One region of the Streptomyces sp. NPDC051921 genome, then DNA from elsewhere that is predicted to be linked to it. Evidence: riboswitches for the same ligand, from Rfam matches in the RefSeq annotation. Region 1 holds a riboswitch; each other region holds the start of a gene.
What was found. A riboswitch is a leader RNA that binds a small molecule or an ion and turns the genes downstream of it on or off. The one in region 1 is predicted to bind cyclic di-AMP.
Positions count from the first base shown of each region.

Region 2: linked by a shared signal. The riboswitch ahead of AB0M16_RS18445 (M23 family metallopeptidase) and the one ahead of AB0M16_RS22820 (C40 family peptidase) in region 1 are both predicted to bind cyclic di-AMP.
Region 3: linked by a shared signal. The riboswitch ahead of AB0M16_RS20640 (LysM peptidoglycan-binding domain-containing M23 family metallopeptidase) and the one ahead of AB0M16_RS22820 (C40 family peptidase) in region 1 are both predicted to bind cyclic di-AMP.

Region 1 covers NZ_JBFAXU010000017.1:106,517-116,238, reverse strand. The annotation lists gene AB0M16_RS22870 (TIGR03621 family F420-dependent LLM class oxidoreductase) at 1-8, opposite strand, end outside; gene AB0M16_RS22865 (VOC family protein) at 91-435, opposite strand; gene bioD (dethiobiotin synthase) at 493-1,215, opposite strand; gene AB0M16_RS22855 (adenosylmethionine--8-amino-7-oxononanoate transaminase) at 1,392-2,672, opposite strand; gene bioB (biotin synthase BioB) at 2,665-3,918, opposite strand; gene AB0M16_RS22845 (8-amino-7-oxononanoate synthase) at 4,061-5,272, shown strand; gene AB0M16_RS22840 (DUF817 domain-containing protein) at 5,473-6,264, shown strand; gene AB0M16_RS22835 (hypothetical protein) at 6,261-6,512, opposite strand; gene AB0M16_RS22830 (VOC family protein) at 6,573-6,980, opposite strand; gene AB0M16_RS22825 (ATP-binding protein) at 7,174-7,611, shown strand; gene AB0M16_RS22820 (C40 family peptidase) at 7,767-8,243, opposite strand; cyclic di-AMP (ydaO/yuaA leader) riboswitch at 8,247-8,444, opposite strand; gene AB0M16_RS22815 (hypothetical protein) at 8,760-9,065, opposite strand; gene AB0M16_RS22810 (ATP-dependent Clp protease proteolytic subunit) at 9,073-9,705, opposite strand.
Region 2 covers NZ_JBFAXU010000013.1:21,009-30,957, forward strand. The annotation lists gene AB0M16_RS18440 (aldo/keto reductase) at 1-64, opposite strand, end outside; gene AB0M16_RS18445 (M23 family metallopeptidase) at 129-1,226, opposite strand; cyclic di-AMP (ydaO/yuaA leader) riboswitch at 1,238-1,384, opposite strand; gene AB0M16_RS18450 (PP2C family protein-serine/threonine phosphatase) at 1,597-2,781, opposite strand; gene AB0M16_RS18455 (MFS transporter) at 2,848-4,095, opposite strand; gene AB0M16_RS18460 (PLP-dependent cysteine synthase family protein) at 4,092-5,147, opposite strand; gene AB0M16_RS18465 (hypothetical protein) at 5,239-5,631, opposite strand; gene AB0M16_RS18470 (MerR family transcriptional regulator) at 5,745-6,485, opposite strand; tRNA gene AB0M16_RS18475 (tRNA-Met) at 6,624-6,697, opposite strand; gene AB0M16_RS18480 (rhodanese-like domain-containing protein) at 6,751-7,245, opposite strand; gene sigJ (RNA polymerase sigma factor SigJ) at 7,433-8,317, shown strand; gene AB0M16_RS18490 (metalloregulator ArsR/SmtB family transcription factor) at 8,478-8,837, opposite strand; gene AB0M16_RS18495 (hypothetical protein) at 9,025-9,399, opposite strand; tRNA gene AB0M16_RS18500 (tRNA-Lys) at 9,764-9,836, opposite strand.
Region 3 covers NZ_JBFAXU010000015.1:24,719-34,667, forward strand. The annotation lists gene AB0M16_RS20615 (STM4014 family protein) at 1-887, shown strand, start outside; gene AB0M16_RS20620 (STM4013/SEN3800 family hydrolase) at 1,070-1,930, shown strand; gene AB0M16_RS20625 (STM4012 family radical SAM protein) at 1,927-3,285, shown strand; gene AB0M16_RS20630 (STM4011 family radical SAM protein) at 3,297-4,157, shown strand; gene AB0M16_RS20635 (SGNH/GDSL hydrolase family protein) at 4,210-5,004, opposite strand; gene AB0M16_RS20640 (LysM peptidoglycan-binding domain-containing M23 family metallopeptidase) at 5,182-6,129, opposite strand; cyclic di-AMP (ydaO/yuaA leader) riboswitch at 6,134-6,287, opposite strand; gene AB0M16_RS20645 (tyrosine-protein phosphatase) at 6,660-7,457, shown strand; gene AB0M16_RS20650 (DUF6126 family protein) at 7,662-7,817, opposite strand; gene AB0M16_RS20655 (helix-turn-helix domain-containing protein) at 7,837-8,484, opposite strand; gene AB0M16_RS20660 (aspartate aminotransferase family protein) at 8,571-9,949, opposite strand, start outside.

The DNA of each region.
Region 1 (9,722 bases):
TGAACCACGGCGAACCTCCAGGCTGACGGACCCTCGGCCTCCCAGCCTCTCAGCCCCCGGGCCTCCCGGCCCCCCTGGCCTTCCGGTCCGTCAACCCGTCACGAAGCAGAACTCGTTCCCCTCGGGGTCGAGCATCACCTGGAAGGACCCCTGCTCGTCGGTCACGAGACCACCCGACCGGCGGGCCCCCAGAGGGAGCACCTCGTCGGCCGCCGCCCCGGGATCGGCCACCTCCACGTCCAGGTGCACCCGGTTCTTCACCGCCTTGCCCTCCGGCACCCGCTGGAAGGCGATCCGCACGAACCCCGGCGGGTCCACGTACGCCCAGTCGGGGCTCCGGTCGACCGGAGCCCCGCCGAGGACCGCCGCCCAGAACCGCACCAGGGCGGCCGGTCCGGCACAGTCGAACATGATCTCCTGCACACGAGCACGCATGCGGTCAGCGTACGGCGCCGCGATGCCGTTCACGGATCCGTGGTCGGGGCCCGGGGCTCAGCCGCCGGCCCCGGCCGCCGCGGCGAACGCCGCCGCGTCCCAGGTGCCGCCCAGCGCGGGCGCCAGCCACGAGGCCGCCCCCGCCCGGAACTCCTCCGCCGCCAGCGTGCCCGCGCCCGCCGGCACCGCCCCGAGCAGCGGCGCGCCCGCCGACTCCGGGAGGTCCGCCAGGTTGCAGCGCGCGGCCAGGTCGGGGGCGTCCGGCCAGCTGCCGACCACCACGCCCAGCTGCTCGATGCCGCGCGCCCGCAGCGCCTCGCCCGTGAGGGTGGTCGAGTTGAGCGTGCCCAGCCCGGCCTGGACCACGACGAGCACCGGCGCGCCGAGCAGTCGGGCCGCGTCCGCGAGGGTCCCGCCCTCCTCGTCGAACCGTACGAGCAGCCCGCCCGCGCCCTCCACGAGCACCAGGTCGTGCGTGGCCGCCAGTTCGCGTGCCGCCGCCGCGACCGCGTCCGGTCCGACCGGCGCGAGCCCGGCCCGGCGCGCCGCGGTCCCGGGCGCCAACGGCTCCGGGAACCGCGCCAGTTCCGCCCCGGTCACCGCCCCCGACAGCCGCACCACCTCGTCCACGTCCCCCGGCTCCCCGGGCCCGACCCCCGTCTGCGCGGGCTTCAGAACGGCGACGGACCGCCCGGAGGCGGTGGCGACCGCGGCGAGCGCGGCGGTGACGACGGTCTTGCCGATCTCGGTGCCGGTGCCGCTGACGACGATGACGGTCATGGAGCGAAAGTCCTCTCAATTCGAAGCAATCCGGACCCCACGTGACGCGGGGCCGGGTCACGCCCGACGGGTGGCCGCGCCCCAGGACGGAGTCCGGGGAGCAACGACCACCCGCGACGGGGTGGATGGGGGGCGGCGCGGCGCCCGCAGCCGGGCGCGCGGCCACCTCTCCCCGCTCAGCCCGCGGCAGCCGCCGCTCTCACCGCCGCGCAGATGCGCGCCACGTCCTCGTCGCCCGTCACGAACGGCGGCATCGTGTAGATGAGGTCGCGGAACGGGCGGACCCACACCCCGGCGCGCACGGCGGCGCGGGTGGCGGAGGCCATGTCGACGTCGTGGTCGAGCTGGACGACGCCGATCGCGCCGAGGACGCGGACGTCGCGCACGCCCGGGACGTCTGCGGCGTCCGCGAGTCCCTCGCGGAGGCCGGTCTCGATGCGCTTGACCTCGACCTGCCAGTCCTGCCCGAGCAGCAGGTCCAGGGAGGCGAGGGCGACCGCCGAGGCGAGCGGGTTCCCCATGAAGGTCGGCCCGTGGGCGAGGACGGGGACCTCGCCCCGGGAGATGCCCTCGGCCACCCGGCTCGTGCAGAGCGTCGCTGCCATCGACAGATACCCGCCGGTCAGTGCCTTGCCGACGCACATCACGTCGGGGGAGACCCCGGCGTGGTCGGCGGCGAACAGCGCGCCGGTGCGCCCGAATCCGGTCGCGATCTCGTCGAAGATCAGCAGCACGTCGTGAGCGTCGCACGCCTCGCGCAGCACCCGCAGGTACTCCGGGCTGTGGAAGCGCATGCCGCCGGCGCCCTGCACGACCGGTTCGACGATGACCGCGGCGAGCTCGTCGGCGTGCCGTCCGATCGTCTCGCGGAGCAGTTCCGCGTACGACTCCTCGTAGTCGACCGGCGGCGCGTCCACGAAGAGCTGCCGCTGGAGCACCCCGGACCACAGCTCGTGCATGCCGCCGTCGGGGTCGCACACGGACATCGGCTGCCAGGTGTCGCCGTGGTAGCCGCCGCGCCAGGTGAGGAGCCGCTGCTTGCGGGGACGCCCGACGGAGCGCCAGTGCTGCAGGCACATCTTGGCCGCGACCTCGACCGCGACCGAACCGGAGTCGCTGAGGAAGACGTGCCGCAGCGGTTCCGGGGTGATCTCGACGAGACGGGTCGCGAGCCGGACGGCCGGCTCGTGGGTGAGCCCGCCGAACATGACGTGGCTCATCCGGTCGAGCTGGCCGCGCACCGCCTCGTTGAGCACGGGGTGGTTGTAGCCGTGGATGGCCGACCACCACGAGGACATGCCGTCGACCAACTCGGTCCGGTTCTCGCTGGGTTCGGCCAGTCGCAACCGCACCCCCGACGCGGACGCGACGACCAGCGGATCCGTACGGCCGGGCATGGGGCCGTACGGGTGCCAGACGTGCGCCCGGTCCAGGGCGAGGAGTTCGTCGTTACGCATTCGGCGCGAGGTCCGTGCCGGCGCCGCGGCGACGCACGGCCACCAGGTCCGTCCGGGCCTCCGAGGCCGGCGCCGTGGCCGCCGCCGGCACGTCGGCGTGCCCGCCGCACGGACCGCACCCGCCGCCCGCCGCGGCGTGCGAGCCACAGCCCGCGCCCGCCTCGGCGGCGGAACCGCACCCGCCGCCACCGGCCTCGGCGTGCGAGCCGCAGCCGCCGCCCGCCGCAGCGGCGAGCGCGTCCGCCCGGTGCGCCGGGAGCGTCGTCGTGCCCGCGCCCTCCACCTCGAAGCCCGCGTCCGCGATCATGTCGAGGTCCGCCTGGCCGGCCTGGCCCTCGCTGGTGAGGTAGTCGCCGAGGAAGATCGAGTTGGCGATGTGCAGCGCCAGCGGCTGCATCGTCCGCAGGTGCACCTCACGGCCGCCCGCGATGCGGACCTCCACGTCCGGGCAGACGAACCGCACCATCGCGAGGATCCGCAGGCAGCGCTGCGGGGTGAGGTGCCACTCCTTGGCGAGCGGCGTGCCCTCGAAGGGGATGAGGAAGTTGACCGGCACCGAGTCGGAGTCCAGCTCGCGCAGCGCGAACACGACGTCGACCAGGTCCTCGTCGCTCTCGCCCATGCCCGCGATCAGGCCCGAGCAGGCCGACAGACCGGCGCCGTGCGCCTTCTGCACGGTGTCCACGCGGTCCGCGTAGGTGTGGGTGGTCGTGATGTCCCCGTACGTCCCCTCGGACGTGTTGAGGTTGTGGTTGTACGCGTCGGCGCCGGCGTCCTTGAGGCGCTCGGCCTGGCCGTCGGAGAGCAGACCGAGGCAGGCGCACACCTCGATGCCCTCGTTCTGCTCCTTGATCGCCTCGATGGTCTTGCCGACCCGCTCGACGTCACGGTCCGTCGGACCGCGACCGCTCGCCACCAGGCAGACCCGCTTCGCGCCGCCCGCGACACCGGCCGCCGCCGCGGCCGACGCCTCGTCGGGCTTCAGCCACGTGTACTTGAGGATGCCCGCGGTCGAGCCGAGCCGCTGCGAACAGTACGAGCAGTCCTCGGGGCACAGCCCCGACTTCAGATTGACGAGATAGTTGAGCTTCACCCGTCGCCCGAACCACTGGCGGCGCACCTTGCCGGCCGCGGTCACCACATCGAGCAGGTCGTCGTCGGATGTCGCCAGGACGGCGAGCGCTTCTTCACGGGTCGGCAGCTCGCGCCGCAGCCCCTTCTCCACCAGGGTGTTCAGCAGGTCCATAAGGGCTGATCCTTACCTACGGCGGCCACCGGGGCCAAGGAAGAGAAGAACAAACCGACCGCTTTGAAGTGTGTGTATGGCCACACCCTGCCCTCGGGCCCGGACCGTTAGGGTCTGTGGGCTGCCTACAAAAGGATCTGCCATGCCGCCGTACGCCGAGGACCCGCAGGACGTGCAGGACCCGAGCGAGGGCCCCGACCCGCGCCGGACCGCCTTCGCCTGGACCGAGGCCGCGGCACGGCAGCGCGCGGAGGCGGGTCTCGTACGGACCCTGCGGCCACGGGCGGCCGAGTCGGAGCTGCTGGACCTCGCGAGCAACGACTACCTCGGCCTCACCCGCCGCCCGGAGATCACCGAGGCGGCGGCCGAGGCGGCCCGCCGCTGGGGCGCGGGCTCCACCGGCTCACGGCTCGTCACCGGCTCGACGCGGCTGCACGCCCGCCTGGAGCGCGAGCTCGCCGAGTTCTGCGGGTTCGAGGCGGCGCTCGTCTTCTCCTCCGGCTACACCGCCAACCTGGCCGCCCTCACCGCGCTCTCCTCCCGGGACGGCCTGATCGTCTCGGATTCCGGCAACCACGCCTCGATCGTCGACGGCTGTCGGCTGTCCCGGGCCGAGACGGCGGTCGTCCCGCACGCCGACCCGGAGGCCGTCGCCAAGACCCTCGGCGCGCACCCGGGCCGCCGGGGGCTCGCGGTCAGCGACTCCGTCTTCTCGGTCGACGGTGACAAGGCCCCCCTCGCGGCGCTCGCGGCGGCCTGCCGGGCGCACGGCGCGGGCCTCGTCGTCGACGACGCGCACGGCCTCGGGGTGCTCGGCGACGGCGGGCGCGGCGCCCTCCACGAGGCGGGGCTCGCGGGCGCCCCGGACGTCGTCGCCACGCTCACCCTCTCCAAGTCGCTCGGCAGCCAGGGCGGCGCCGTGCTCGGCCCGGCCCGCGTGATCGAGCACCTGGTGAACGCGGCCCGCACCTTCATCTTCGACACGGGCCTCGCCCCGGCCGCCACGGGCGCCGCCCTGGCGAGCCTGCGGCTGATCGCGGCCGAGCCGGCACTGGCGGCCCGGTCCCGTACGGTCGCGACCACGCTCCACCGCCTCCTCAGCGACGCCGGCCTGACCGCCGTACGCCCCGACGCGGCCGTGGTCTCGGTCCGCGCCCCGGGTCCGAACGAGGCCCTCCGCTGGGCCGCCGACTGCCGAGAACTCGGCCTCGCCGTCGGCTGCTTCCGCCCCCCGTCGGTCCCGGACGGCATCTCCCGTCTCCGTCTGACCGCCCGCGCGGACCTCACCGACGCCGAGATCGGGCGCGCGGTCGCGACGATCCTCCGCACGGCCCCGGAGGGCGCGGCGGTCTGAGATCCACCGCCGACAGGACCGGCCGCGTCAGGGGACTCCTGGTCGTTCGGGCGCGGGCGGGGGCTCGGGGTCCTGGTCGTTCGGGCGCGGGCGGTGGCTCGGAATCCTGGCCGTCCCGGCGCGGGTGTCCGCCCGGGGCAGGGATCCTGGGGCGTCCGGCCGCAACCGCGTCGGCCGTCGCGCTCGTCCTACAGCGCACCATGCCGAGCCTCAACGCACCCCTCCCAGACCTGCTGACCTCGTCCTTCCGCCGCCTGCTCGCCTTCGCGTGGGGGCAGACCCGGGCCTGCGCCTTCGCGATCGCGCTGCTGTCGGGGGTGGCGGCGTCCACGCTGCTGCCCGGGCTCCCGGTGGCCCGTTACGACCTGCTCGTCGTGTACGGCGTGCTGCTCACCCTGCTCTTCTGGCTGCGCGGCTGGGAGTCGGGGCGTGACGTCGCCGTCATCGCCGTCTGCCATGTCATCGGCCTGGCCTTCGAGCTGGTGAAGGTGTCGCTCGGCTCGTGGAGCTACCCCGAGCCGGCGGTGCTGAAGTTCGCCGGCGTCCCGTTGTACGGCGGCTTCCTCTACGCGGCCGTCGGCAGTTACGTCTGCCGGGCCTGGCACCTCTTCGACCTCGAGCTGGTCCGCTACCGGCCGCGGTCCACGGCGGTGGTGGCCGCGGCGATCTACCTGAACTTCTTCACCCACCACTGGCTGCCGGACGCGCGCTGGCCACTGGCCGCGGTGCTGCTGGCCGTCACGGCGGGCACCTCCGTGCGGTTCACGGTGCGCGGTGCCCGCCTGCGGATGCCGCTGGCCCTGTCCTTCGTGCTGATCGGCTTCTTCCTGTGGCTGGCGGAGAACCTCGCCACGTACGTGGGCGCCTGGCGCTACCCGTACCAGCTCCACGGGTGGCAGCCCGTCGGCGTGGAGAAGTTCGGCGCATGGTCGCTGCTGATCAGCATCACCTTCGTCCTGGCCGCGGCCACCCGCCGCACGGCGGATCGCTAAGGGGCGTCTTCCCCGGCCTCGCCCCTGCGGCCGTGGGGACGGCGCTGCTCCTCGCGGCCCAGCCCGGGGGACTGGCGCTTGGCGTCCATGCCGTGCGTGTCGGACGCGGCGGCGCCGCGACGGCCGCGTACCGCTTCCTCGGCCTCCCGGCGGGCCTCGGCGTCGCCGCTCTCCCCGACGGCCTCGGACGGTGTGGTGCGGGGCGGCGCGTCCGCGGGAAGCGTGCGCCGGCGCTCGTGGTGGCTCATGTTCGTCCTCCGGATTCGTACGCCGAACGGGTGGGACGTGCAGGCGGCTGCCCGGTGGTCTCAGGCGGAAACGCCGGGCGCGGCGGCGAGCACGAACGGGTGGCCGGCCGGGTCGGTACAGCGCCGCAGGGCGGAGCGCCGGTCGAGGCGGGTGCCGTCGACCTCGGCCGCCACCGGCCGCGCGCCCAGGCCGATGGCCTCCCGCTCGGCCTCGTCGAGGGCCTCGGGGGCGACCAGGATCCACAAGTGGGCCTGCTGGGAGTCCTCCGGCCGGGGCCAGCTGGGCGGAGCCTGGCCGGGGTCGCGGTGGATGCCGAGGGCGACGCCCGTGGGGGAGGAGACCAGGACCAGGTCGGGGTCGCCCTCGGCCGGTTCGGCGGTGCCGCCCAGCAGGGCGGCGTAGAAGCGGGCGAGGGGCTCGGGATCGCTGCTGTCGAGGACGAGGAGGGTGCTCTTGGAGACGCTCATACGGCTCGTGTGCCCGCTCAAGAGCCCTGCAGGCACGCCGAGTCGGGATCCGGTCGCCCGTCGGACGGTTCACCGCTTCGGGCGATAGATATCCGTACATCTTGGTGGATCGCCGTCGGCGCGGCACGATCGGTGGCAGTCTGGCGCTCAGCGCAATCCGGGCCGGGCCCGGTGGGAAAGGGACGGCGTCGCCATGGCAGACCACCAGGAAGCAACCGTGACGCTGCCGAGCGATCCCGCCTCGGTGTCCACCGCGCGGAGGTACGTCGCCGAGGTGCTCACCTCCTGGGGGCTGGGGAGCGCGAGCGACACGGCGGAAACGGTCCGCCTGATCGTCTCCGAACTGGCGACCAATGCCGTGCTGCACACCTTCGGCCAGTCGCCCCACTTCACCGTCGAGATCCGTCTCGAACGCGACGAGCAGCTGCACATCGGTGTGACCGACAGCCATCCGCGCTGGCCCCGGCGCCTCCCGGCGGCCGTACAGCAGGACAACGGGCGTGGCATGGTCATCATCCGCTCGCTCACCGCCGAGGCCGGCGGCCGCCTCTCGGTCAAGCCGACGGCCGAGGGCGGCAAGACGGTCTGGATCAACCTGCCCTGGACGGCCCCGACGCTGACGCCCCGGTAGGTCCCCCGCGCCGCCCCGCGGCCGCCCGCCCCCGGTGCCACGACCCGGGGACGGGGACGCGCGGGGCAGGGGACGCGGGGCGGGGGCCACGGGGACGCGGCCTCGGGCGGGGCAGGGGCCCGGCCGGCCGGGCGGCCTGCGGCGGGGTCCGCGGGTCAGCGGACGCGGCCGTACAGCACCTTCGACGACCAGATCCTGTCGAGCTTCACCCACGAACCGGTCTTCGGGGAGTGCCAGATCTTGTTGTTACCCGCGTAGATTCCGACGTGGTACACCCTTCCGCCGGAATGGAAGAAGACGAGGTCCCCCTTCTGCCGGCTGGACGCCGAGATGTGTCGTGTCTTGTTGTACTGCTGCTGCGCGGTGCGGGGCAGCGTCTTGCCCGCCTTCTTGTACGAGTAGAGCGTGAGGCCCGAGCAGTCGAATCTGCTGGGGCCCGAGGCGCCGTACTTGTAAGGCGATCCCTTCTTCGAGGCGGCGATGCCCAGTGCCGTGTTGGCGTACGAGCTCGCGGCCTGGGCCTCCGGCGCCGCTCCTGGGGCGAGCAGCGTGCCGCCGACGGCGGCGAGGGTGAGAGCCGAGACGGCTCCGGCCCGGGACAGCAGGGACGGGACATGAATCTGCGCAGTCATGCGCAACCCTTCGTCAGCCGCCTGCGAAGGATGACCTGTCGGGTTCGGGCTGGCGAAGATGCCCGGCCGCGGCTGCGGCTTCACCCCGAGGGACATCACCCTTGCGGGCACGTCCCGTGTTGCTCGGGTCCTCCACTCCTGCCGATCCACTCCTGTCGACCAGACGTCCGGGACAGCGGCAGGACTCGGCGTCCGCCCGGACCGCCCCGCCTCGGGTGGCGGGGGCTTGTCGTCGACAGGGATCTTGACTCACAGTCGGGCCGAAATCCGAGCTGAAACGGCGATATGTGAGGCTCCTCACGACTGATCCATTCGAGTGGACAGTCAGGTTTCGCGATCTTCGGAGGTTTGGCCGACGAGCCCTTCACCAGGCATGGAATGCCCGATTCCGCCAGATGCGTACACCTGTTGCGCAACTTACCTGAGCTCCATGTCGATTCATCGACTACGCCGAACGGGGGAGCGATTCTGCGGTGTGGGTGCCCCGAGTGGACCTCGACACGACACGCGGCTCTGTCAACTCTCCTGTTCTCCGGGGACGGTGACGCGGCCCGAGCGGCGTTCGCCGTCCAACACCCTTAGCGCACGCGCCAATGTGGCCGCGTGCACCTCGGCCTCGCCCCGCATATGCATGAGCGTCAGGGCGTCCCGGAGCGCCGTCGCCCGTCCGACCAGGGCCTGCGCGGCCCGCAGTGCCCCATAGGTATGCGAACCCCTGGATGGATTGATCCTTCCCAGCAGGTCGACGACTTCGAGGTAGGCGTCGACGAACTCGCCCTCGGCGCGCGTCAGTGCGGGCAGCGGCGGCAGCTCCGGGACCATGGCCGGCTCAGCCCTCGCCGGCGGCGCCGGCGGACGCGCGGCGGCTCGTCACCACGTGGTCCAGCAGCCCGTACTCCCGCGCTCCCGGCGCGTCGAGGACGGTGGTCCGGTCGATGTCGGCGTCGACCCGGTCGCGGTCCTGTCCGGTGTGCTCGGCGAGCAGTCCGGCGACCAGTGCGCGCTGCCGCAGCAATTCCCGCGCGTGGATGTCGAGATCGCTGGGCTGTCCCTGCAACGGCTCGTCGAGCGCGGGCTGCTGGAGGACGATCCTGGCTCCCGGCAACGCGAGCCGGCGCCCCGGTGAGCCGGCGGCCAGCAGTACCGCGGCGGGGCCGACGGCCTGGCCGAGACACGTGGTCTCCACCTCGCACGAGACCGTGCGGATCGTGTCGTAGATCGAGGTCATCGCGCTGATCGAGCCCCCGGGGGAGTTGATGTAGAGGCTGATCACCTGCCCCGGGGCCGCGTGGTCCAGGTGCAGGAACTGGGCGATGACGTCGTTGGCCGAGGTCTCGTCGATCGGCGTGCCCAGGAAGACGATCCGCTCCTGCAGCAGCTTCGCGTACGGGTCGAGGGTGCGGGTCCCCGAGCTCGTGCGCTCGGTGAACTCCGGAAGGACATGTCGCATGGTCTGACGCATGACGCTCCTCCTTCTGT
Region 2 (9,949 bases), on a different contig from region 1:
TGCCGCCGAGGGCGAGCGGGAAGACGTGCAGGTCGGAAGAGCCCAGCCGGCGAAGGGAAGTCATGGGGTGATCAACCCTCCGCCCCGCCGGGCCTATTCCGCGGTGACCGGGCCCGCGGGGACGGACGTCAGATGCTCAGGCCCTTGGAGCGGAGCCAGGCCGCCGGGTCGATGCCGTCGCCGGACGGGGTGTGGACCTCCAGGTGGAGGTGCGGGCCGGTGACGTTGCCGGTGGCGCCGACGCGGCCGATGGTCTCGCCGGTGCCGACGGACTGCCCGGCGCCGACCGTCATCGAGGAGAGGTGGCAGTACCAGATCTCGGTGCCGTCCTCGAGCTCCAGGACGATCCGGTAGCCGTACGCGCCGGACCAGCCGGCCGACTTCACGGTGCCTCCGTGCACGGCCTTGACCGGGGTGCCGGTGGGAGCGGCGAAGTCCAGGCCGGTGTGGTAGCCGGAGGACCACATCGAGCCGGCCTCGCCGTAGGTCGAGGTGATCGTGTACGAGGAGGTCGGCAGCGAGTAACTTGCGGCCAGCTTGGCCAGGCGCTCGGCCTCGGCCTTGCGCGCGGCCTCCTCCTCGGCCTGCTTCTTCGCCTCGGCGGCCGCCTTCTCCGCCGCGTCGGCCTTGGCCGCGGCCTCCGCCGCCGCCTTCTCGGCGGCCTCCTTCTCCGCAGCGGCCTTCTCGGCGGCGTCCGCGGCGGCCTGCTGCTGCTCGGCCTGCTGGAGGATGCGGGCGCGCAGCGCCTCGCCGGCGTCGGCCTGCGTCTCGGTCCGGGTCTGCGAGCCGGTGCCGGAGTCCGTGCCGTCACCGGTGGTGAAGGTGAGCGCGGTGAGCGGCTGCGTGTTGTTGCCGCCCGCGGTGTCCGCGGCGCCCTCGTCGTGGCCGATCAGGTCGCCGACGCCGGGCAGGTCGGAGGCGTCGGGCAGGTCGACGTCCGGCAGGGCTATGGAGACCGGGGGCTTCTGCTGGGCGGTGGCCAGGCCGCCGGCACCGACGGCGGCGATCACGCCGACGCCGAGGACGGTGGAGGAGCGCGCGAAGTTGGAGCGCTGCTTGACGACGCGGTGGCGTCCGCCGGAACGGCGGTCACGCAGGGAGTCCTCGGTGGGGTTCCACTCCTCCCCGGCTCCGTCCAGGACGCCCGCGTCACCCGCCGCGCCGGAGGCGTCGAAGGGGGTGAAAGGGGCGAAGGGGGTTTGCGGAGCGGGGGTGTTGGACGCCACGGAGGCGTTCTCCTTTCCTTCCTTCTCGCCTACCGGGTTAGCTGACGGGTTCGGAGCAGGAAGGTCTCCTACGGGCGTACCGCACGGGTGCGGTGGGGCCCGATTCACCCCAAGTGGTGGTTCCCCGGTTCCCTTGCGGGATTCGGCGCGTGCGCACGGTGCCGCCTCTTGCGGCGGCTGGGACGACCGCGCTGCGTTATCGAACGTTAATAGACTCGGCCACCCGATTCCAAGCCGTATCCCTTGATCATTCGTTGAAATGGGAGGGAATCGTCCGACTTGACCCCCACTCAGAAACGCGTCAGCAGCAAACCGTGAATCTGACGTTACGTCAATTGTTATCAGAGGGACACCCCCCGACTACAGCTGGTCACCGCTTCCCGGCAGGGCCCGGCGGCACCACCGGCATCGTCCGCCGCCGCTCCGGCTGCCCCATCGCCGGACGGCTCACCGCGAGCAGCGCCATGTCGTCCGTGGCGCCCCCGCCGGTGTGCCGGCGCACGTCCGCCACCAGAGCGTCGAGGAGCTCCTCCGGCCCCGGGAAGAGCCGCCCCGCGAGACGCTCGCCCGGGTCGTAGAAGACCCCCTCCGCGTCCCGCGCCTCCGAGAGCCCGTCCGTGTAGAACAACAGCGTCGCGCCGGGCGGGTACGACGTCTCGTCGGCCCGGTCCGGCCAGACCGCGAGGTCCCCCATCCCCAGCGGCAGCGCGGCCTCGCTCGGCCGCAGCAGCTCGACCCCGCCGTCCGCCCGCAGCAGCAGCGGCTCCGGGTGACCGCGGTTGACCACCCGCACCACCCGGTCGCCGCCCGGGATCTCGGCGAGCACGGCCGTGGTGAAGCCCTCGAAGGCGTCGAACCCCTCCCGCCGGGTGCCCTCCCGGGCCAGCGCCCGCTCCAGGCGCGCGGCCACGCCCTCCAGCGTCGCCTCCTGCTCGGCCGCCTCCCGGAAGGCACCGATGACCACGGCCACCGCCTCCACCGCGCCGAGCCCCTTGCCCCGGACGTCCCCGACCACCAGGCGCACCCCGTACGGGGTGTCCTGTACGGCGAACAGGTCGCCTCCGATGAACGCGTCCGCGTGCGCCGCCTCGTACCGGGCCGCGATCTGCAACCCGCCGATCCGGGCGGAGGGTGCCGGGAGCACCGCCCGCTGCGCGGCCTCCGCGATCACCCGCGCCGACGCGAGCCGTTCGCCGCTCCGGCGCACCGCGCGGTTGATCAGCAGCGCGAGCGCCGCGACGGTGACCACCGTCAGGGTCTCGGTGAGTGCCGGGATCCGGTCGACCGTCCCGTTGTAGACGTGCAGACCGACGCTGGCCAGGACCGCGGCGATGCCCGTGAGCAGCGTGACCAGGGTGGAGAAGAACGGGGCGGCGATCAGCGGCGCCGCCGAGAACAGCGGCGACGCCGTGTAGTCGGCCGGGGTCGACAGGTCGAAGGCGACCCCGCCCACGATGATCAGCGGGGGGAGCGCGCGCAGGAAGCGCCGGGCGCCGCGGTACGGACGGATCACGCCCTCGCCGCCCGCTCCACGGCCCGCCGATGCTCGCCCCACCTGTGCTCTCCTGCCCGGTCGGTCCGTCCACGGGGCGGACCGAACCGCGCCCACCCCAGGGTGCCGTCAGGACGAGCGGCTCGGCGACTCCTCCTCGGCCGGTTGGCGTACGGCGAGCCGCCCGCCACGCGCCAGCGCCGCCATGGCCGCCGCGCACCCGAGACCGATGGCGCAGAGCACCAGCCACGGCGCCGCCGACCAGCCGGTCACGTCGAGCAGGGCGCCCGTCCCCAGGTTCCCGAGCGTGATGCCGATCCCGCAGACCGTGTTGTAGAGCCCGTAGTGGGTGGCGACCCAGCGGCCCTCGGACAGGGCGACGACCGTGTCCATCTCGTACGGGTAGAGCACCGCGTTCGCCACCGCCAGGACCGCCGCGCACAGCAGCAGCCCGACCAGGGAGCGCCCGAGCGCGGCCGGCACCAGGAAGGCCGCCCCCATCAGGGCGAGCCCGAGCACCAGGCACCGCTCCCGGGAGAGCCGCGCCGAGCACCAGGCCGTGATGCGCAGCTGCCCGGCGAGCGCCACCAGCGCCGAGACCACGAACAGCGCGGTGGTCGCCGCCGTGCCGTCCGCGGCGAGCGGCAGCGCCAGATAGACCTGGAAGGACAGCACGTACGAGCCGGTCATGGCGAGCGAGAACAGCCAGAAGACCCGGTTGGCGAGCACCGTACGGAACTGCCCCCCGGCCCGCCCTTCGCCCTCGGCCGCCTCCGCGGACCGCCGGACGGGCAGGTGCCGCAGCTGTACGACGGTCAGCCCGGCGAACAGCACCGCCGCCACCACGCACGTGAGCCGGAACGACACCCCGGTCAGCGCGACCCCGACCAGCGGCCCGAGCAGGGTGCCGGCCTGGTAGTAGACGTTGAACAGGGCGAACGCCTCCACGCGCCGCTCCCCCGCCTCCGCCGCCAGACAGGCCCGCACCGCCGGGTTGAACAGCGCCCCCGCGAGGCCCGTCGCGAGCGAGGCGGCGATCAGCATCGGCAGCGACTGCGCGAAGGCGAGCGCCCCGAAGCCGACCGTCCGCAGCGCGCACCCGGCGACGATCAGCGGCTTGAAGCCGAGCCGGTCGGCGAGCGCGCCGCCGACCAGGAACATGCCCTGCTGGGAGAGGTTCCGCGCGCCGAGCACCAGGCCCACCGCCCAGGCCGCCATGGAGAGTCCGTCGGCCAGGTGGGCGGCCAGGTACGGCATCAGCATGTAGAAGCCGAGGTTGATGGTGAGCTGGTTGAGGAAGAGCAGCCGCACGGCCGGATCGAACGTGCGCGTCCGCTTCCAGATCCCGCCCCGGGCGGGAGCCGTGGCCGTCGTCACCGCACACGCTCCCCGCGGTCCGCGCCGTCCTTGCGGCGGTCGAGGGCCCGCCGGGTCCAGCCACTGACCGGCACGCCCTCGGTCCAGGCCGCGGGGTCCGTCCGCACCGGCCCGTCGAGCAACCCGTGCGCCGTGCAGAACTCGTCGTTGAAGACGGTGTCGAAGTAGCGGTGCGGTCCGTCGGGGAAGACGGCCGCGATCCGGGTGCCGCGCGGCCGGGTGCGGGCCAGCCAGCCGGCCACCAGCGCGACCGCGCCGACGCTCCAGCCGCCGGTCGCGAACTGCCGGGCGGCCAGCCGACGGGCCGCCCGCACCGCCTCCGCGGGAGCCACCCAGTGGATCTCGTCGAAGGCGTCGTGGTCGACGTTGCCGGGGTGGATCGAGGAGCCGAGGCCGCGCATCAGGCGATCCCCCGCCGGCAGCCCGAAGACGGTGGAGTCGACGGAGTCCACGCCGACGAGTTCGAGCGCCGGGCTGGAACCGGCCCGCAGCGCACGGGAGATGCCGGCCGAGTGGCCGCCGGTGCCGACCGCGCAGACGAGCACGTCGATCCGGTCGAGCTGCTCGGAGAGCTCGGCGGCGAGCCCCGCGTAGGCCTGCGGGTTGTCGGGGTTCCCGTACTGGTCTGGCCACCAGGCGTCGCCCAGGGTCATCAGCAGCTCGGCGACCTTGTCCATCCGGGCCTGCTGCCAGCCACCGGTCGGGCCGGGCTCGGGCACCACGTGGACGTGGGCGCCGTGCGCGACGAGCAGCCGCTCCACGATCGGTTCGAGGCCCGGGTCGGTGACGACGTGCACCGGGTGCCCGTGCAGGACACCGGCGAGCGCCAGCCCGAGGCCCAGGGTCCCGGAGGTGGACTCGACGATCGGGGCGCCCGGCCGCAGTTCGCCGCGGCGGCGGGCCTGCTCGACCATGTGGAGCGCGGCGCGGTCCTTGATGCCGCCGAAGTTGAAGCCTTCGAGCTTGGCCCAGTAGCCGTCGTCCATCCACAGCACGGGGGTGTTGCCGACGGTCTGCCCGGCGACGGAGAGGAGGTGGGCGGGGTGCGTCATGGGATGTGCGTCCCTTGGAGTGAGGCGTCCGCGCGCACACACGCGCGCGGACGTGCGGAAGGAGCCTGGGTCGTCAGGTGCGCGACCCGGCTCAGTTCCGGTTCACTCCGAGGGCGATCAACAGCCGGCCCGGCTCGGGGCCGGGTCCCGCCCTGTCCCGGACGCAGCGCGTGTGCGGCGCCTCGGGGAACACCTCGTCGTACGCGAGGAGGACGGCGCCCCCGGCCTCCGGGGCCGAGAGCTGCGCGCCCGCGGACTGCGCGGGCAGATGCGCGTCGAAGGACCACCCCTCCCCGGGCCGCTCGCAGCCGTGCGGCAGGGCGGGGGCGGAGGCGGTGGTCCCGGCGGGGGCGGCCACGAGCGGCAGGCTGTGCCCGTGCGCGCCGTGGCAGACGCCCGCGATCAGCGCGACGAGCGCGCACAGCAGCAGGACGGCGGGCGCCCGCCGTCCTGCCTCGCGCAGCGTCACACGTCGATCACTCATGGTGCGCGCGAGACTACGGGGCGCCCCGCGGCCCGCGCAAAAGGGCGGGCCCGCTTTTGGCCACCGTTTACTTGCGGGCGTACCGCCCGCTGGCCGGGTCCCCCGCCGCGCGACTACAGGTTCCGCTCGGCCCAGATCCGCATGGCGTCCCTGACGAGCAGGGCGGTCCCTTCCCCGTGCCGGTCGTAGTTCTCCGTGAAGCGCGGGTCGTCGACGTACATCTGCCCGAGCCCGACGAAGTACTCCTTGCTCGGCGTCGTCGTGGCCGACAGCCAGGCGTGGTGGCGCCCGGTGATCGCCTGCACCTCGTCACTGCCGGGCGCGAGGCCCTTCGCGGCGGCCGCCGCGAAGTCGCGGGCGATACCGACCTGCTCGTCCTGGAACGCCTTCTTCTCCGCGTCGCTCAGCGAACGCCACCAGCGGTCGCCCTTCTCGTAGGCGTCGCGCCCCCAGCGCTCGGTCACCTCGGCCTCGTACCGGGTGTGGTCGAAGCCGTCGAAGACTTCCTCGGCCATCAGCTGTTCTCCTCTCTCGGTCTTGTGGAGAGTGGTCCGCACGGCCTCGATCTGCCGCCCGATGCGCTCGCGCTCCTGCTCCAGGAGGGCCAGATGCGTGCGCAGGGCGGCCGAGGTGTCCCGCTGGCCTTCGAGGACCTCGGCGATGGCGGGCAGGGAGAGCCCGAGCTCGCGCAGCAGCAGGATCCGCTGCAGCCGCACGAGGGCCGCCTGGTCGTAGTACCGGTAACCGTTCGCGCCGATCCGGCTCGGCTCCAGCAGCCCCAGCTCGCCGTAGTGGCGCAGGGTGCGACTGGTGGTGCCGGCCTTCCTGGCGATCTCCTGGATCGACCACTCCATGAGGAGAACGCTAGAACTTGACGTTACGTAAAGGTCAAGCCGTGCATCGGGGGCGCGGCGCGGGTCCGGCGGGGCGCCGTGTCCGGGAACGACGAAGGCCCGGATCCGTTTCCGGATCCGGGCCTTCGTGCTACTGAGTAGCGGGGACAGGATTTGAACCTGCGACCTCTGGGTTATGAGCCCAGCGAGCTACCGAGCTGCTCCACCCCGCGTCGGTGAACACCACCTTACGGCATGGATGCCCCTGCTCGGAAATCCATTCCTGTCAGCAGCCGCAGTCCTCGGCGTCGACCGGCGCCGTCAGCGGGTCCGCCACCTTCTGCGCGGCACCCTCCCAGGTCTCGTACGGGAACCCCTCACGCGCCCAGTACTCGAAGCCGCCCAGCATCTCCTTCACCTGGAAGCCCAGCTCGGCGAGGGCGAGTGCGGCCCGCGTGGCGCCGTTGCAGCCGGGGCCCCAGCAGTACGTGACGACCGGGACACTCTTGTCGAGCAGCTGCTCGGCCTGCTCGGGGATGAGCGCGGTCGGCAGGTGCACGGCGCCGGGAACGTGCCCCTGGTCCCAGGAGGCGGTCGACCGGGAGTCGAGCACGACGAAGCCGGGGTCGCCGCCCGCGGCCCGGGCGTCGGCGAGCGCGGAGGCCACGTCGGAGACGTCGGCGTGGAAGGCGAGGCTCGCCGAGAAGTAGGCCGCGGCGGCCGCCGGGGAGGCGGGCGGCGTACGGAGAACGGGGTTGACCTGGTTCGCTGTCGTCGTCATGGTGATCAATCTAGGGACGAAGATCATCTCGCTGAAGTGGTGATCCACGGCGGTCGGGGGGATCGGCCGGGGATTCCCGGGCGTTGTTCCGCACGGGGCAGGGATCTCACGTGCCGGGACGCCGTCACGTTCCAGGCTCCCTGTCCGTCATCACGATGTGACCGGACGCGAAGGGGAACGACGACCGATGGACGAGGACCGCGCCGCCCAGGACCTCCTGGCCGAACGCTTCGAGGCCGACCGCGGGCACCTGCGGGCGGTCGCCTACCGGATGCTCGGCTCGCTGAGCGAGGCGGAGGACGCCGTCCAGGAAACCTGGATCAAGCTGAACCGCTCCGACATCAGCGGCGTACGGAACCTGAGCGGCTGGCTCACCACCGTCGTCGGCCGCGTCTGCCTCGACCTGCTGCGCTCGCGCGCCTCCCGCCGCGAGGACCCGCTCGAGTACTACGTCCCCGACCCGGTCGTACGGGAGGAGGGCACCGCCGACCCCGAGAAGGAGGCGCTGCGCGCGGACTCCGTCGGCCTCGCGCTCCTCGTCGTCCTGGAGACCCTCGCCCCGGCCGAGCGGCTCGCCTTCGTGCTGCACGACATGTTCGCGGTCTCCTTCGACGAGATCGCCCCCGTCGTGGACCGCACTCCGGCCGCCGCCCGCCAGCTCGCCAGCCGCGCCCGTCGCCGCGTGCAGGGCGCCGCTCCGGCCCCCGCACCCGACGCGAGCCGCCAGCGCGCGGTGGTCGACGCCTTCCTCGCCGCCTCCCAGGGCGGCGACTTCGAGGGCCTGCTCACCGTCCTCGCCCCGGACGTCGTCCTCCGCGTCGACGGCGGCGTCCTCACCGCGGCCGCCTCCAAGCTGATCCGCGGCGCCGAGGCGGTCACCGCCCAGGCCCTCGCCTTCGCCAAGTTCCGGCACGCGGCCCGCCGCGTCACCGTCAACGGCGCGGCCGGCCTGGTCTCCCTCGCGAACGGCACCCCGGTCGGCCTCATGGCCTTCACGATCGTCGACGACCGCATCGTCGGCATCGACATCGTCGCGGACCCGCAGCGCCTGGCCGCGCTGGGCGTGCACTGACCCCAGGGCTCCCCGCGGAAGGCAGAACGCCCCGCGCCGGCTTTCGCCGGGCGGGGCGCCTCGTTGCTCGGGCGGCGCGCCGGGACACGACACTCCCCGCAGGCTCGTGTGCGCCCGGCCGTTCGGCCGGAACGTGCTCGACGAGGATGCGCCTGGTCCGTCACCTTGCCGGCGGATCCATTTCCGCCGGGGTGTCGGTGTGCCGGAGTTCGGCGAGCAGCTCACTCTGTCCGGCCAGGAGTTCGGTGAGGATGCGGCGTGCGGCGCGCAGGAGTTCCGCGACGTCGCCACCGGCCAGGGCGTAGCTGACGGTGGCGCCGTCACGGATGGAAACGACGATGCCGGATCGGCGCAGCACCGCGAGCTGTTGAGAGAGGTTGGACGGTTCGATCTGGATCTCGTTCAAGAGTTCGCGTACAGGTACCGGGCCGTTCTGGAGCAGTTCCAGCACGCGGATCCGGACGGGGTGCCCGAGCATGCGGAAGAACTCAGCCTTCGCCTGGTACAGCGGCACCTGCATGCGACAACACTCCCACCCGGTTCGACCGATCCAAGAGCCAACAACGAGAACTGCTGGTTCTTCGATGTCCAGCTCCGGCCATCCTCCCGCCTCCGGCTCCGGCCTGCCTTTGCCTGATCACATTCAGATGTGCTGAGTTGAAGACTTTTGCAAGTCTTGGGCATGCGGGAGCCGGGCAGAAGGACGGCTACAGCTCCAGTGCCGCTTCGATGCTCCTGAGCTGGTGCCTGGCCATGGCCAGGTTCGCCCGGTCCTTGTCCAGGACGAGGTAGAGGAACAGGCCGTTGCCTCCACGGCCCCTGAGCAGCCGGATGAGGTGGTACTGGCTCCCGAGCGTGATCAGCACGTCCTCGATGTTGTCATTGAGGTCCAGCATCTCCATGGTGCGGACCTTCGCCCGGATCACATCGGTGTTCCCCGCCGCGGCCACCGCCAGATCGAGGTCCTTTCCCCCACCCAGGCTTCCCAGCGCCATGCCGCTCGTGTAGTCGACCAGAGCGACCCCAAGGCTCCCCTCGATCGATGTCATTGCCTCTTTGAGAGATGTCTCAACAGACAACATCAGTGCTCGCTTCCTCTGCTCTCGAAGACCCCGGTCGGCCACACACCCCGGCCAGGCGATGACCGCAGACGCTACCCACTGACCGCCGGAACCGAAGGAAACATCGGGAAATCGGCAGGAATCGATCGGCCGTGCCCTAACATCCGCCCTTGCAGAGTGCTGGGGCCGCATGACTGAGGGCAGATCCACCGGTCGCCGGCAGGAGGAGGCCGACGGACCGTCGACGCGGCAGCCCGGCCGACGCTCTCTGCTGCTCCGCGCCGTTCTCTCGGGGCCGACCAGGGGTGGGGCCGGCATCCGGTCTCGGAGACCCCGGAAACGCCGGCGGCCCCAGGTCAGATGTCTCTGACCTGGGGCCGATCGGTAGGCCGTGTGGGACTCGAACCCACAACCAATGGATTAAAAGTCCACTGCTCTGCCAATTGAGCTAACGGCCCGTGGACAAGCACACCCGAGCAGCATAGCCCGATCCCTCCGCCAAACCGATCGGGTATCGGCCCCGGCGCTTCGCGTGGTGGAACGGGCAGGGCCCCTGCTCGCACTCGCGTGC
Region 3 (9,949 bases), on a different contig from region 1:
GCTCGCGGCGCTGGTACGAGCGGTTCACCGGCGCCCTTTCGGGACTCGCCGCCCGGGTGGGCGAGGCCGGAGCGGCCCTGGTGGACGACCCGGCCGAGACGGCCGTCCTCTTCGACAAGCGGCTGACCCACGGGCGGCTGCGGGCCGCCGGGGTTCCGGTGCCGGACTCGCCCACCTCGGGCCCGTCGGCGCCGGCCGTCCGCGGCTGGGCGGACGTGCGGACGCTGATGGCCGGGACCGGGCTGCGCAGGGTGTTCGTGAAGCTCGCGCACGGCTCGTCGGCCTCGGGCGTCCTGGCGGTGGAGACGGCCGGCGGCGGCCGGGTGCAGGCCACCACCTCGGTGGAACGCACGACGGACGGCCGCCTGTTCAACTCTCTGCGGGTGCGGCGCTACCGCACCGAGGGCGAGGTCGCCGCCCTGGTGGACGCCCTCGCACCCGACGGCCTGCACATCGAGCGCTGGCTGCCGAAGGCCTCGGTCGGCGGACACGCCGCCGACCTGCGGGTGGTGGTGGTCGACGGAAGGGCCACCCACGCCGTCGTCCGCACCAGCCGCTCCCCCATGACCAATCTCCATCTCGGCGGGGCCCGGGGCGATCTTGACGCCGTGCGGGCCGCGATCACCGCGACGGGCGGGCGGTTCACCGACGCGCTCGCGGTGTGCGAGCGGGCCGCCGCGGCCTTCCCCGGCACCCGCTGCGTGGGGGTCGACCTGCTGCCCGCGACCGGCTGGCGCCGTTTCTCGGTCGGCGAGGTCAACGCCTTCGGCGACCTGCTGCCCGGGCTCACCGGCCTGCCGGGCGGCGGCGCCGAGGGCCTGGACACCTACGCGGCCCAGGTCGCCGCCCTCCTCCGTACGCGCACCACAGGAACGAGCACGTCGTGAACCCCCCGATCCCAGCCGTCCCGGACCTCCCGGACTCGCCGGACCTCCCGGACTCCCCGGACCTCGCGCCCGCGCCGGCCGCACAGGCCGCGCCACAGGCCGCGCCGGCCGCACAGGCCGCACAGGCCGCACAGGCCGCACGGGCCGCACAGGCCGCACCCGTGGTCCCGGCCGCACCCGACATGAACGAGATCGTCGGCAGCCACGACCTGCTCCTCGTCACCCTCGACACCTTGCGGTACGACGTGGCGGCCGAGCTCGCCGCCGCGGGCCGCATCCCGCACCTGGCCCGGCACCTGCCCGGCGGGGTATGGGAGCGCCGGCACGCGCCCGGCAGCTTCACGTACGCCTCCCACCAGGCCATCTTCGCCGGTTTCCTGCCCACCCCGGCGACGCCCGGCCCGCACCCGAGGCTCTTCGCCGCCTCGTTCGCGGGCAGTGAGACCACCGCGACCGGCACGTTCGTCTACCAGACCCCCGACCTGGTCTCGGCGCTCGCGCACGAGGGGTACCGGACGGTGTGCGTCGGCGGCGTCGGCTTCTTCAACCGGCAGCCGCCGCTCGGAACGGTGCTGCCCGGTCTGTTCCAGGAGAGCCACTGGGAGCCCTCGTTCGGGGTGGCGTCGCCGACCTCCTTCGAGTCCCAGGTGGCCCGCGCCGAGGAGGTGGTCGCCGGGCTCCCCCGCGCGCGCCGGCTCTTCCTCTTCGTCAACGTCTCGGCCCTGCACCAGCCCAACTGGTTCCACCAGCCGGGCGCGAGCCGCGAGGCGGGCGACACCAGGGCCACCCACGCCGCCGCCCTGGAGTACGTCGACCGGCACATCGGGCGCCTCTTCGCCGCGATGAGCAGCCGTCGCGCCTGCTTCGCGATCGTCTGCTCCGATCACGGCACCGCGTACGGGGACGACGGTTTCACCGGCCACCGGCTCGGCCACGAGGTGGTGTGGACGGTGCCCTACGCACAGTTCGTCCTGCCGGGCCCGGACGCGTCGGACGCCCGGAGCGCGCCCGACGCCCGGAGCGCCGGGGAGGCGGCCGCGTGACCACGTCGCCGCTCGTGACCGACGCCCCGCGCCCGTACCGGAGTTACGTCTACGCCTATCCGCACAAGACCGCGTACCGCCCGCTGCCCGAGCGCCCGTCCCTCGCCGCCCTGTGGGCGGACGAGCCGAAGGACGCCCTGTCGCTCTACGCGCACATACCGTTCTGCGAGGTCCGCTGCGGCTTCTGCAACCTCTTCACCCGGATCGGCGCGCCGGACGAGCTGACCACCCGCTACCTCGACGCGCTCGACCGGCAGGCGGTCGCCGTGCGGGAGGCGCTGGGCGACGCCGCGCCGGTCCGGTTCGCGACGGCGGCGTTCGGCGGCGGCACGCCCACCTTCCTCACCGCGGGCGAGCTGGAGCGGCTCTGCGACATCGCCGAGCGGCGCATGGGGGCCGACCTGCGGGCGGTGCCGCTGTCCGTGGAGACCTCGCCCGCGACCGCGACGGCCGACCGGCTCGCGGTCCTCGCCGAGCGGGGCGCGACCCGGCTGAGCATCGGGGTGCAGTCCTTCGTCGAGGCGGAGGCCAGGGCGGCGGTGCGGCCGCAGCGCCGGGCCGACGTCGAGGCCGCTCTCGGCCGGATCCGCGAGACCGGAGTCCCGGTCCTCAACATCGACCTGATCTACGGCATCGACGGCCAGACCGAGGAGTCCTGGCGCCGCTCGCTCGACGCGGCCCTGGCCTGGCGCCCCGAGGAGCTGTACCTCTACCCGCTGTACGTCCGCCCGCTCACCGGCCTCGGCCGGCAGGCCGCCACCTCCGGAGCGACCGCCGACCGGGAGTGGGACGAGCAGCGTCTGCGGCTCTACCGGTACGGCCGTGACCACCTCCTCGCGCAGGGGTACGCGCAGGTGTCGATGCGCATGTTCCGCCGGGCGGACGCGCCGCCGCTGGGTCCCGACGACCACGCCTGCCAGACGGACGGCATGATCGGCCTGGGCTGCGGGGCCCGCTCGTACACCGCGGAGCTGCACTACTCCTTCGACTACGCGGTCGGGATGCCGGAGATCCGGGGGATCATCGACGCCTACACCCGGGCCGGGGACTTCTCCCGGGCCGAGGTGGGCCGCCGGGTCGACGTCGGCGAGGCCCGCCGCCGGCATCTCCTGCAGTCGCTGCTCCAGGCGGAGGGCATGCCGCTCGCCGACTACGCGGCCCGCTTCGGCGGCTCGCCGTTCGCGCACTTCGGCGACGAGCTCGCCCGCTTCGAGAGCTGGGGCTGGCTGGACACCGGCGCCCCGGCCGGTCTGCTCCGGCTGTCCCCGGAGGGCCTGGCGCACTCGGACGGGCTCGGCCCGGAGCTGTTCTCGCCGGCGGTGAGCGCGGCGATGGCCGCGTACGAGGCGAAGTAGGCGGGCCCGGCATGGATCTGACCCTCCTGTACCGGGGGCCGCTCGCCTCCTGCGACTACGCCTGTCCCTACTGTCCGTTCGCCAAGCGCCGCGACAGCCCGGAGCGGCTGCGGGCCGACCGGGCGGCCCTGGAGCGCTTCACGGGATGGGCGGCCGGGCAGACGGGTGACCGGCTGCGGATCCTGTTCACCCCGTGGGGCGAGGGCCTGGTGCGGTCCTGGTACCGGCGGGCGATGGCCGAGCTGTCCCGGCTGCCGCACGTGGAGCGGGTGGCGATCCAGACGAACCTGAGCTGCCGTACGAGCTGGCTGGACGGGGCCGACCTCGACACGCTGGCGCTGTGGTGCACGTACCACCCGGGCGAGACGCCGTACGAGCGTTTTCTCGGCAAGTGCCGTGAGCTCGCCGCCCGTGGCGTCCGCTTCAGCGTCGGGATCGTCGGCCTGCCCGAGCACCTGGAGCACGCGCGGCGGCTGCGCGAGGCCCTGCCGGACCACGTCTACCTGTGGGTGAACGCGGCCGAGGGCCACACCTACACGGATCCGGAGGCCGCCCGGTGGACGGCCCTGGACCCGCTCTTCCCGTACAGCCGGCACCCGCACCCCTCGGCGGGCCTGCCGTGCCGCACGGGCGAGTCGGTGATCTCGGTGGACGGCGACGGGACGGTGCGCCGCTGCCACTTCGTGAGGGCCGAGCTGGGCAATCTGTACGACGGCTCGTACCGCGCCGCGCTGCGCCCCCGCGCCTGCCCGCTCGCCGTCTGCGACTGTCACATCGGTTATGTCCACCTGGAGACGCTGCCGCTGTACGACGTGTTCGCCGGCGGCGTCCTGGAGCGGGTCCCGGCGGGCCGGTCCTGGGCCCTGCCCTAGGACGGGCTCCGGGGCCCGTCCGGACCTGATCCGCCGGGCAGGCCCCGGAACGCTAGAGCGGCATGAGGTCGGGGCGCTTGGCCTCGACGTGGTCGCCGGAGCTCTCGCCCCGCAGCCGGCGCCCGATCCACGGGACCAGGTACTCCTTGGCCCAGTGGATGTCGTCCTTGCGGACCTCCAGGGTCCCCCGCACCGGCAGCGGCGGCCACGGCTGCTCCGGGTCGGCCGGCACGGTCATGCCGAGGACCTGGGCGGCGCGCAGCGCGACCCGGGTGTGCCCCTCGGGCGAGAGGTGGAGCCGGTCGTCGTCCCAGGCGCGCCGGTCCTGGACGGACCTCAGCGACCACAGGTCGAGCACCGGGCAGCCGTACCGGTCGGCGACGGCCCGCACGTGTCCGTTGTAGGTCGCGATCTTGCCCCGCAGGTGCTTCAGCAGGGTCACGTCGCGGGTGTCGAAGCCGGTGGTCACCATCACGGTGCCGACGGCGGAGGTGAGGTCGGCCACGGCACGTTCGAAGCGCTCGGCCACGTCGTCGGGGTCGGTACCGGGGCGGATGATGTCGTTGCCGCCCGCGCAGAAGGTCACCAGGTCGGGGGCGAGTTCCTTGGCCCGCGGGACCTGCTCCGCGACGATCTGGTCCAGAAGGCGCCCCCGTACGGCGAGATTGGCGTACCGGAAGTCGTCGTGCTCCGGCAGCTGGTCGGCGAGCAGGACCGCGAACCGGTCCGCCCAGCCGACGTACGCCCCGTCGGGCCCGGGATCTCCGACGCCCTCGGTGAAGCTGTCACCGATCGCCGCGTACGACCCGAATGCGTTCTTGTCTGTTGATCTCGAATCGTCTGCCACGGGAGCACATCTTTCCCCGCGCGGTGTGACCTACGCGACCGTAAGGAGGGGTTGACGCAGGGTGACATATGCCACCGATAAAGATTCTGCCAAGCCGGAATACGCCGGAGGCCCGGCACGGGGTGCCGGGCCTGCGGTGGCGCGCCGACCGTACGCCGACGCGGTGCTGACGCTACGTCAGATGCTGACGCCGTGCTGGCGCAGGGCCGCCAGCGGGTCGATGTCGGAGCCGTAGTCCGGACCGGTGCGGATCTCGAAGTGCAGGTGCGGGCCGGTGACGTTGCCGGTCGCGCCGGACAGGCCGATCTCCTGGCCGCCGGTGACGGTCTGCCCCGCGGAGACGGAGATCGAGGAGAGGTGCGCGTACTGCGAGAAGGTGCCGTCGGCGTGCTGGATGACGACCTGGTTGCCGTAGGCGCCGCCGTCGCCGGCGGAGTAGACGGTGCCGGGGCCGACCGCGTGGACGGTGGTGCCGGTGGAGGCGATGAAGTCGACGCCGGTGTGGTAGCCGGAGGACCACATCGCGCCCGAGGCGCGGTAGGGGGTGGAGATGCCGCCGCCGAGGGGGGCGACCCAGCCGGAGGCGGAGGTCGTGCCGGCCGAGGAGGACGACGGGGCGGAGGAGCTCGCGGTAGAGGCCGGGGCCGAGGAGCGCTCGCTGCCGCGCGAGGCGCGGGTCGAGGCGTCGCCGGAACCCTTCTGGGTGCGCTCGGCGGCGGCCTTCTTGTGGTGCGCGGCCTTGGCGGGGTTCTTGGCGCCGAGGGTGAGCTTCATGCCCGGCAGGATCAGCGACGGGTTGCCGCCGACGACCTGGCGGTTGTCGCGGTAGAGCTTCTGCCAGCCGCCGGCCAGGTGGTGCTCGGTGGCGATCTTGGACAGGTAGTCGCCGCGGACGACGGTGTACGTCTTCGGGGCGGCCGGGGTCTTGGCGGGGGTCACGGCGGCGGGCGCGACGGCGGCGACGGCCTGCTGCGGGGTGACGGTCGGGGCGGCCTTCTCGGCGGCGTGCGCGCCGGTCGCGCCGATGAGCGGGAGGGCGACGACGGCGCCTCCGGTACCGGCTGCCACGAACCCGCGGGTGATCGGGTTGGCCTTGGGACGGCGGTGCTTACCCTTCGCGGGCATGGCGAATTCCTCTCCGTCGCCTGCGAGGTGAGCTGTCGGGTTCGGACTGGAGATGTCCGGCCGCTGGTCGCGCGGCTTCACCCCGAGCCGTCCTTCTCCGAGGGATCGGCGTACTACCTGGGTCCCCCGCTCCTGCCATGTACGGGTGGGTGCGGATTCCGGTCGGCGGCAGGATTAGGCGGTCCGTCCGGATTGAGCGCGACGCTAGACGAGCGAGGTCGGCACGAACAAGCCACTGATTTCCCGCCACTACGGATTCCGGGAAATCCAGCGGGAATTCCCGTCACCCTCCGTCGATGACGGCCCCTCGATTTCCCTTTCCAGAAGGGAATTTGGGAAAGACGATCAGGCACGGTCCGTCACGCGTATGACGCTGCTCACGCCCGGCTTCCTATCTGACAAGGAACCAGGGCGCGTTACCCCTAAACCCTCAATTCGGACAGAAACCCCATTCCATCCCGAGGGGGTGCGTGCGGGGCCTCTCATCTGGATGATTGCCCCAGGAACCGATCTCGACAGCAGGAGCAACCGTGACGCAAGCGATGACCGAGCCCGAGCTCACCGGCGTACGCAACTTCCGCGACCTGGGCGGGCTGCCGACCGTGGACGGCCGGTCCGTGCGCCCCGGACGCCTCTTCCGCAGCGGCCACCTGGCCCACGCCACCGCCGAGGACGCCGCCTTCCTCGCCACCCTGGGCCTGCACACGGTCTTCGACTTCCGCAACGACGCCGACCGGCGCTTCGAAGGGGAGGACGTGAGCCTCCCGGGCGTGCGGAACGTGAACATACCCCTGAGCGACCCGGCCGACGGCAAGGAGTTCTGGGAGATGGTGCGCCAGGGCGACCTGGCGCAGCTGCGCGACCTCCTGGCCGACGGCAAGGCCGCCGCCCGTATGTCCGGTTCCTACCGGAAGATGATGGTCGAGCGCACGGCGGAGCACAGCCGCATCCTGCACGCGATGGCCGAGGACAGCGTCCCCGCCCTGATGCACTGCGCCGCCGGCAAGGACCGGGCCGGCCTGTCCGTCGCGGTCTCGCTGCTGGCCGTCGGCGTCGAGCGCGAGGCCGTCGAGGCCGACTACCTGAAGTCGAACGCCCCGCACCGCCGCTACAAGGTGCAGCGCAGCTCCACCGCCCCGGACGGCATGGCACCCGAGGTGATGGAGCTGCTGAGCCCGCTCTTCGACGCGCGGGTGGAGTACCTGCGGGCCGCCTTCGCGACGATCGACGAGACGTGGGGGTCGGTGGACGCCTACCTCACCCAGGGCCTCGCACTCTCCCCGGAGACCCGGGAGCGGCTCCGCGAGCGCCTGCTCTCGGAGTCCTAGCCCCGGCGGCCGGGAAGGCTGGGGAGGTCCGGGCCGGTCCGGGAAGGCCCGGGCCGGTCCGGGAGGTCCGGGAGGTCCGGGCCGGTCCGGGAAGGTCCGGGCCGGTCCAGGAAGGCCACGGCGATCCGGGCGATCCCGGCGGCCCTCGGCGGGCCCGGGCTGTCCGGGCAGGCCCGGAGGCCCCGGGCGGCCCGGCGGCCCCGGCTACTGGTTCTGCCCGCCGAGCATGAAGAGCAGGTAGAGGAAGCCGGCGAAGAGGTGCCCCGCGATCAGGTACGCGAAGAGGCGGAGCACCAGCCCCTTGGGGAACTTGCCGCCGCCGCGCTCCTCGCCGGTGACCGGTACGGACTTCTCGGACATAGCACTACCTTTCGGGTTGTCAGCGCCGGTGCGGGGTGCCGTCGCCGAGACACAGCTCGGCGACGGGGCTCTGCAGCAGGGTGTGGACGAAGAGCAGCTCGGCCCCGGCTCGGGTGGCGGCGCCGATCCGGTGCGGGGTGAGCGAGTCGAAGTGCGCGCTGTCGCCCGGGTCGAGGACGTGCACGGCCTCACCGAGCGCGAGCCGTACACGGCCCTCGATGACGTGGATCCACTCCTCGCCGGGGTGGACCCGCACGATGTCCGCGCTGGTGGCGTAGGGCACGTGCACGCGCAGGCACTGCATCGCGCGCCCGGCGCCGCCGACCTGGCGGTAGATCCAGCCGTCGGCCTCGACCGGCTCGGAGCGGCCGGCCCGGACGACCGGGTCGCGCTCGGGCGGCACCTCGCCGAGGAGCTCGGACACCGTCGTACCGTAGATACGGGCGAGGGCGAGCAGCATCGGCAGCGAAGGCTGCCGGTTCCCGGTCTCCAGCCGGGAGAGGTGGGCCGGGGAGAGCCCGGCCCGCTGCGCGGCGGCCTCCAGGGTGAGTCCCCTGCGGCGGCGCAGCGCCCGCAGCTGCGGGGCGACGTCCGGCGGTACGTCGAGCTCGCTGCGAGCGGCGCGGGCGGCGGTTTCCGGGGCGGGTCCCCCGGGGACGTGGTCCATGCGTCCATTGCGCCAGGATCATGCCTCTGAGGCAACTTTCTTGCCTCAGAGGCAAGACCCGTGGGGCTGATCCGGGCAGCCCGCCGTCAGCGCTGTGCGACGGCCTGTTTGACCAGCGTCTTCCCGAAGTCCCACATCAGTCCGCCGCCCCCGTGGGCGTCGTCCATCACCGCCGTGAAGGCGGTCACGAAGCGGTCCACGTCCGCCTCGTCGATGACCAGCGGCGGGATCAGCTTGATCACCTCCAGATGGTCCCCCGACACCTGGGTCAGGATGCGGTGGCGCTGGAGCAGCGGCACCACGACCATCTGGGCGAAGAGTCCCTTGCGGGCCGCCTGGAGCATCGTCCAGCGGCTGCGCAGGCCGAGCGAGGACGGCCGGCCGAACTCGATGCCGATCATCAGCCCCCGGCCCCGGATCTCCTTCAGGAGCTCGTAGCGCGGCACGAGCTCGCGCAGCCTCCCGGCGAGCAGGTCGCCGACACGGCGTACGTGCGCGACCGTGCCCTCGGACTCCATCACCGACAGCACCGCGAGCCCGGCCGCCATGGCCTGCGCGTTCGACCCGAAGCTGGCCGAGTGGACGAGCACCCGGTCCATCGACGAGTAGACCTTCTTGAAGATCCAGTCCTTGCCGAGGGTCGCCCCGACCGGCACGTAGCCGCCGGAGAGCGCCTTGGCGACGCACACCAGGTCGGGCTCGACCCCCTCCTCGTGCTGGTACGCGTAGAAGTCGCCGGTCCGTCCGAGGCCGGTCTGCACCTCGTCGGCGATGAGCAGGGCGCCGTGCCGGCGGAGCAGCTCCTGGGCGGCGCGCAGGAAGCCCGGCGGCGCCTCGTGGACGCCCTTGCCCTGGACGGGCTCGACGACGAAGGCGGCCACGTCCCCCCGGCGAAGCTCCCGCTCCAGGGCGTCGAGGTCGCCGAGCTCGATCGGCGTGTCGGGCAGCAGCGGCGCGAAGCCCTCCCGGAAGCCCTGCTCGCCGTTGACCGACAGGGAGCCGGTGGTCAGCCCGTGGAAGGCGTGGGAGCAGTAGACGATCCTCGGCCGTCCGGTGGCGTACCGGGCGAACTTGAGCGCGGTCTCGACGGCCTCGGTGCCGCTGTTGCCGAAGAAGACCCGGTCGAGATGCGGGCTGTGCGCGAGCAGCCGCTCGGCGAGCAGCCCGGGCAGCGGCTGGCAGTCGAAGCGGGTGAGGTCGGCGAGCTGCGCGTCGAGGACGTCGTGCAGCGCCTTGCGCACGACGGGGTGGTGCCGGCCGAGGCCCATGACACCGAAGCCGGCCAGCATGTCGAGGTAGTCGGCGCCGTCGGCGTCCCAGAAGTGGGCGCCCTCGGCCCGCTCGTACACCTTGTCGAAGCCGAGGGTGTGGAGCATCCGCGGCAGCTGGTGGTTGAGGTGGCGGGCGTGCAGCTCGTAGCGCTCGCCACCGCGCTCGGCGAGGAGCGCCCGCAGGTCGAACTCAC